Regions from separate parts of the Dyella ginsengisoli genome, predicted to be linked through region 1. Evidence: riboswitches for the same ligand, from Rfam matches in the RefSeq annotation. Region 1 holds a riboswitch; the other holds the start of a gene.
The links. Region 1 has a riboswitch for cobalamin ahead of btuB (TonB-dependent vitamin B12 receptor). Riboswitches for the same ligand answer to the same signal wherever they lie in the genome.
Positions count from the first base shown of each region.

Region 2: another riboswitch for cobalamin. It lies ahead of ISP17_RS18420 (ribonucleoside-diphosphate reductase subunit alpha); the one in region 1 lies ahead of btuB (TonB-dependent vitamin B12 receptor).

Region 1 is NZ_JADIKM010000001.1:216,079-219,476, forward strand. It holds gene btuB (TonB-dependent vitamin B12 receptor) at 1-1,428, opposite strand, end outside; cobalamin riboswitch at 1,567-1,801, opposite strand; gene ISP17_RS01010 (GntR family transcriptional regulator) at 1,871-2,623, opposite strand; gene zwf (glucose-6-phosphate dehydrogenase) at 2,868-3,398, shown strand, end outside.
Region 2 is NZ_JADIKM010000006.1:236,495-239,892, reverse strand. It holds gene ISP17_RS18420 (ribonucleoside-diphosphate reductase subunit alpha) at 1-1,297, opposite strand, end outside; cobalamin riboswitch at 1,708-1,919, opposite strand; gene ISP17_RS18415 (hypothetical protein) at 1,991-2,989, opposite strand; gene ISP17_RS18410 (aspartyl/asparaginyl beta-hydroxylase domain-containing protein) at 2,986-3,398, opposite strand, start outside.

The sequences.
Region 1 (3,398 bases):
GTAGTTGCTGTCCAGCGCGATCAGCTGGCTGATCCGGGTCTGGTAGGCGTTCAGTGCCCAGTTCCAGCCCTCGCCCTGCTGCGTCACGCCCAGTTCGGCGCTGCGCGAGGTTTCCGGCTTTAGGTCCGGGTTGCCGCTGCCGTAGGGGTAGTACAGATCGTTGAAGGTCGGCGCGTGGAAGGCGCTACCGTAGCTGGCCGACAGGCGCAGGCCATGGTCCAGCCGGTAGCCCCAGGCGGCGGCGCCCGTGTCGTGGTTGCCGAACTGGCCGTTGTGGTCGTGGCGCGCGGACAGCTGCAGCTCGTGGCGGCCGAACGTGCCCTGGTATTGCGCGAACACACCTGTGTCCTGGCGCGTGCTGGCGAGGTAGCCGGTGTCGCTGGCCAGGTGCTCCTGCTGGTAGTCCGTGCCCAAGGTCAGCAACTGGTTGTCGGCGAGGCTGAGGTCGTTCTGCCAGGAGGCCTGGTTGCGGCGCGAATCGGAGTAGCGCAGGTAGACGCCGTCGTTGTAGGTGGTGGCCTTGTCCAGGTTTTGCCCGGCACTCACGGTCACCTGCCAGAACGACAGCGGCCGGAACGTGAGGTGCGCACCGGCGACCTGCTGCACGTTGAGCGCCTGATTGCCGTAGGGCGCGCCGTCGAACTCGACGTAGTTGCGGCTGCGCAGCCAGGTGCCGGCCAGCTCGGTGCCGTCGTCCCAACGGTATCCGGCGTTGGCCAGCGCGTTGTAGTTGCGGTAGGCGTCCTTGTCCGGCTCGTTGGCGAAGCAGCCGGCGAACACCGTGCCGGCGCCGTCGCGGCAGGCGTTGATGCCGCGGGTGTACTGGCCGCCCAGGCTGAGGTTGTACCAGGCGTGGCGGTCGCCGCCGGACAGGCCAACCTGCCCGCCGACGGTGCCGCGGCTGCCGGCGGTCAGGCTGAGCGAGGGCGTCAGCTTGCCGTCGGCCTGGCCGTGCCGGGTGAATATCTGGATCACGCCGCCGATGGCGTCGGCGCCGTACAGGCTGGAGCGCGGCCCGCGCACCACCTCGATCCGCTCGATCTGCTCCACCGGAATCTGCTCGAACGCCGCCAGACCCGCGCTCACCGTGCCCACGCGCACTCCGTCGACCAGCAGCAGCGTGTGCGAGGAGTTGGTGCCGCGCAGGAACAGCGAGGTCTGCTCGCCCGTGCCACCGGACTGCGCGAAGGTGACGCCGGGCAGGCCGGTCAGCACGTCCATCAGCGAGGTCGGCTGCAGCCGCTCGATGTCCGCCCGGGTGACCACGCTCACCGACGACAGCGCGTCGTCCACGGTGATCGCCGTGCGCGTGGCGGTGACGATCACCGGGTCCATCGGAGCGCCGTCGGTCTGCTGGGCCTGCACGATTCGCGCGCCTGGGCCAAGAATCGCGACCGCAATGGCGGTCGCCACGAGAGTCCTGTTCATCTGCTGGATTTCCTTCGCCGTGCACCCGCGCGCGGCTCAACAAGGGATGAGCTGGCAGGACATCGTGGGAGGAAACGCACGGCCGCGGACGCGCGGCGAGGCCGCGATCCGTACCGCAGCCTCGCCCACCGCGAGCCGCCAGGACAGTCGAATCGGGCCGGTCTCCGGGCTTGCGAGCGACACGCGGCACGCCGCGCGTACCGGACCACGCCTTCCCATGCCTTGGCACAGTGGCTTGTGTGGCCCGGCGAATTCACTCGCCTACCGTTGCGGGGGCAGCGCCGGACTGGTTGCGCGCGAACGCGCGACGCACCGGCTTCCCGTTTCATCCCGGCAAGACACCTGCCGGGACACCCAAAACGGACGCTACCTTACCGGCGCAGCGCGGCACGCTGCAAATGCCGCGGCACGGGCTTGCGGTGTGCGAGCCGCGCCGCGGGGCTCAATCGGTATGTAGCTCCGCCACGAAATCGTAGATGTCGCCGCGGTACCAGGAGCTGGTGAATTCGACCACGCGGCCGTCGTCGAGGAAGCTGCGGCGCTCGATGCTGAGGCCGGCGCTGTTGGTGGCGACATGCAGCAGGCGGGCATGCTGCGCGTTGAGCAACACGGCGCGCAGCCGCTGCAGGGCGCGGCGCGGACGGCAGCCGCGCTTTTCCAGCGCCTCGTAGAGCGAGTCGTCGACCAGCATGGGGTCGGGCAGCAGGATCGCCGGCACCACGCTGCGTTCGATCGCCAGCGGCTCGTCGCCGGCATAGCGCACGCGGTGCAGGCGCACCACCGCCACGCCGGGCGAGAGGTTCATTGCCATCGATTCTTCCGGCGTCACCTCGCCGATGCCGCGCTCGAAGAATTCCGAGCGCGGGTTGAGGCCGCGCGCGCGCAGGTCCTCGGTGAAGCTGGTCAGCCGCGACATCGGCTTGATGATGCGTTCGGCGACGAAGGTGCCGGCGCCGTGGCGCTGGGTCAGCAAGCCTTCCTCCACCAGCCCGGCGATCGCCTTGCGCACCGTGACGCGCGACAGCGCAAGCACGCGCGCCAGGTCGCGCTCGCTCGGCAACGCGTGGCCGGGCTCGATGTCGCGGTGCTCGATCACGTTGCGGATCGCCCTCCGCAGCCGCAGGTAGGCCAGCGGCTGGTGGGTGCCGGGGTCGCGCGAGAGCCGGCGGTATTCTTTGGCGAGGGCGGTTTCCATACCGCGACCATACCAATTTCAAACCAATGGCCGCAAGGCAGGCAATGGCGGACATGCCACTTCCGCGCAGGCCTGTCGCACGGCTTGCGGGATCGACCGTTGCAAACGAATACATCGGGTCCGGTCGCGGCATCCGGTTGGTACATGCTGGTCGCAGCTGGTATGACACTGGTACGATCAAGGGCCTCTACCGCTCGCGTCGCTGCGCGGCGGCCTTCTCTCCGCTCCATGCGAGGTGCCCGTTGTGAGTTCTCCCCATCCGCAGGTCCAATCCTTCGACCTGGTGATCTTCGGCGGCACCGGCGACCTGGCCGCTCGCAAGTTGTTGCCGGCGATGTTCCATCGCTTCGTCGACGGCCAGATTCCTCCTTCCAGCCGCATCATCGGCATCGCCCGCGAGGCCACCGACGACGCCGGCTATCGTGCCCAGATGCGCAAGGCGCTGGCCGGCGACGGCAGCAAGGCGGCCCAGGTCGAGGCGTTTTTGCAGCAGGTGTTCTACCGCTCGCTCGATGCGCGCAAGGACAACGGCTGGGACGATTTCGCCGCGCTGCTGACCGAGCGCCCGGACAACGTGCGCGTGTTCTATCTCTCCACCGCGCCGGACCTGTTCATCGACATCTGCTCGCGCCTGGGCGCGCACCGCCTCAACGAAGGCGAGTCGCGCGTGGTGCTGGAAAAGCCGATCGGCCGCGACCTCGAGAGCGCCAACCAGATCAACGACGCCGTCGGCCGGGTCTTCAGCGAATCGCAGACGTATCGCATCGATCACTAC
Region 2 (3,398 bases), on a different contig from region 1:
TGCCGGTCTGCGCCAGCGTGCGCAGCATGCGCGCGTAGAGCTCGCGCGCCTTCACCGTCTTCACGGCGAGGCCGTCGGCTTCGGCCTTTCTGTACGCCTCCTCGAACGTCTCGCCCCAGCTGTCGACGAAGTGCGGCACCACCTTGGGGTCGAACAGCGACCAGTCGCCGTCGCGCTCCACGCGGCGCATGAATTCGTCGGGGATCCAGTTGGCGAGGTTGAGGTTGTGCGTGCGGCGCGCCTCGTCGCCGGTGTTGTCGCGCAGTTCGAGGAACTCCTCGATATCGGCGTGCCACGGCTCCAGGTACACGCAGGCGGCGCCCTTGCGCTTGCCGCCCTGGTTCACCGCGGCCACCGAGGCGTCCAGCGTCTTCAGCCAGGGCACCAGGCCGTTGGAGTGGCCGTTGGTGCCGCGGATCAGCGAGCCGCGCGAGCGCACCCGCGACCAGGCGATGCCGATGCCTCCGGCGAACTTGCTGAGCTTGGCCACGTCGGCGTACTTGTCGTAGATCGACTCCAGCGAATCGACCGGCGAGTCGAGCAGGAAGCACGAGGACAGCTGCTCATGCGTGGTGCCGGCGTTGAACAGCGTGGGCGAACTGGCGATGTATTCCAGCGACGACAGCAGCCGGTACAGCTCCAGGGTCTCCGCGATGTCGTTGCCGCCCAGCGCGCAGGCGATGCGCATGAAGAAGTACTGCGGCGTCTCGATCACATGGCGCTTCGTGGGATGGCGCAGCAGGTAGCGGTCGTACACCGTGCGCAGGCCGAAGTATTCGAAGCGGCGCGAGGCCAGCGGATCGATCGCGTCGTTGAGCTTGCGCGCGTTGAGCGCCACGAACTCGCGCAGGCGTTCGTTGAGGATGCCGACCTCGGCGCCCAGCGCGATCGACTGCGAGAAGCTCTGGATCTCCTGGCCCGACACTTCCTTGTCGATGAACGCGCTGAGCAGGCGCGCGGCGAGCTGGCCGTACTCGGGCTCCTCGGCGGTGAGCGCGGCGGCGGTGCGGATCGAGAGCTGGTCCAGCTCGGCCGTGGTGGCGCCGTCGTACAGGCCGCCGATGGTCTTCAGCGCCACGCGCAGCGGGTCGACCGCATGCAGGCCGTCGGCCGTGCGGGTGACCGCCTTGACGATCTTGTTGACGTCGACGATCTCCTGGCCGCCGTTGCGCTTGGTCACGCGCATGGTGCCGGGGTTGTGCGGCGGGGTGAGGGCGAAGTCCGATGCGCCGTCGCGTGCGACGACGGAAGGCGCGGGCACGGCGTGCTCGCGGGTCGCGGTATCGAGGGTTTCCATGGTCGATGCTCCAGAAGTGGATCCGCCGCGCCGGCCCGGGAGGGGTTAGGAGCCTCGACGGTAGAAACTCAAGGGGCTGCGGCTTCGCGCTTTTGGCCAGCTTTTTCGCTCCTTTTCGTCAGATAGCTACAGCTATCTTCCTCAAACGATCAAAAAATCTGACTCAAAATCGCTTTGCCTCGCTCCCTTGATTTCCACCGCCGAGGCTCCTGGGCCGACGCGACGGTTCCGAAACTCAAACGCCTGCTCCCGCGCGCAGGGCCTGAGGCTTGGCTTCCATGGGAACGACGCGTCGACACGCAGGCGCATGACGGCCTGCGATGCGACGCGCCTCCCCGCGGAAGCGGCCACCTGCGTCGGGTCGCGAGAGCATCGGCGCATCGCGTCTCACTGAACGCGACCACCGGCCCGTGGGGCCCGACGTGCTGGCAGGTCTTCGGACTCGCGGACCCAGGCTTGCGCCTACCTAATCCCCCTCGCTTCCCAGGCGCGGCGGCCCAGTGCATGTGAGGAGTTTCGTTTCCACTTACCGCTGCGGGGCAGTTCCGGATTTGCACCGGATTCCCTTTTAAGCCCGACCGACAGTCGCGTCTGGTCGTGCACCAACGAGCGCAACATAGTGGCCTGTGGAGGCGCGGTCAACCCAATATCTTGTGGATAACTGCAAAATAGCGCGCCGACGCGCAGGCACGCTCAATCCGCTGGCAGGGGCCCGTCGTGGCCGGCGAGCCGCAGGTTTTCGAGCGCTTCGTAGTGCGGCAGCGCCCAGGTGGACACGGCTTCGCGCAGCGCCTCGTCGGCCTGCTGACGCTTGCGCTCGCGGTCGGGTTGGAACGCTTCGCCGGGGCGCTTGGCGTGGTCGCGCGCGCCGGCCATCGCCGCCGCGGCCGCATCGGCATCCAGGCCGAGCCATGCGGCCAGCCGGCCGCCGACGGCGCCGGGCAGTTCCTCGTAGCTCACCGGCAGCGCGCCGTGCCTGCGGCAGCTTTCCAGCCCCGCCTCAAGTAGCCGGCCCACGATGCGGGCGACGTAGACGGAACGATGCATGCCCGCCGCCTCGTCCGCGGGCAGCGCCAGCGGACTGCTGCCGAGCAGGCCGGGCACCGTGTGCCGCCCGGGCATCTGCAGCTGGGACACGGCAACCTCCAGCGGATGGCGATACAGGAACAGGCACGGGGTGTCGGGAAACGCGGCGCGCAGTCGTGGCAGCTCGAAGATGTTCCAGGCATCGAGCTTGATCACGATGTGCCGCTCGCTGCCGCCACGCGGCCGGCCGTAGGCCGCGAGCAGGGCGCGCAGGGCGTCCGGCTGCACGGCGGCGATGGCGGGATCGTCGTAGGGCGCGCGCAGCAGCGCGTCCAGCGGCGGCGGTTCGGACAGCACGATGTGGCTGTCCAGCCGCGCCAGCATCTGCGCCAGCAGGGTCGAGCCGCAGCGCGAGATGTGGAACACGAAGGCGCGTGGCGCCAGCGCGGGCTGCGGCGCGTGCCCGTCGAGCAGCCCCTGCAGCGAGGTCTCCCGCCGCATTGCCTGGTTGAAGGGCTGGCGCAACGCGAGGTCGACGTCGTCGCTGAAGAACGGTTCACGCAGCGGTTGCGCGCCGAAGTGGCACCAGTCCAGGCGCCAGCCGTCCGCGGCGCGCCACAGACGGATCGGCAGCCAGCCGCGCTGGTCGATGGCGGGGTGCTTCATGCGAGGCGCTGCGCCTTCCACGCGCGCCGGCCCTGCGCCATCGCGGCATCGACCTCCTCGGCGCTGAAGTGCAGGCCGAGCGCGGCGGCCTGGGCGAGCACCGCGGCGACGAAGCCCGCGGCATCGCCGTGCGCCATCAGCGCGCGTTCGAGCGCGGGATCGGCGTGCACGCGATCGCGGAACGCGGCGAAGGCCGCGCTGCCCCGGCTGGGCGCGCAGGGCGGCGTGTCGCTGGCGCCGGCGGCCAGCTGGGCATCCAGCCAGGGCGAGGGCCGCGCATCCACCACCAGGTGCACGCGCACGGTGCCGCCGTGGTTCTCCACCCGATGCGGCCGCGCCAGATCCAGGAACCAGCATTCGCCCGGCCGCATCGGCACGCGCGCGCCGTCGAGCAGGAAGTCGACGCCCT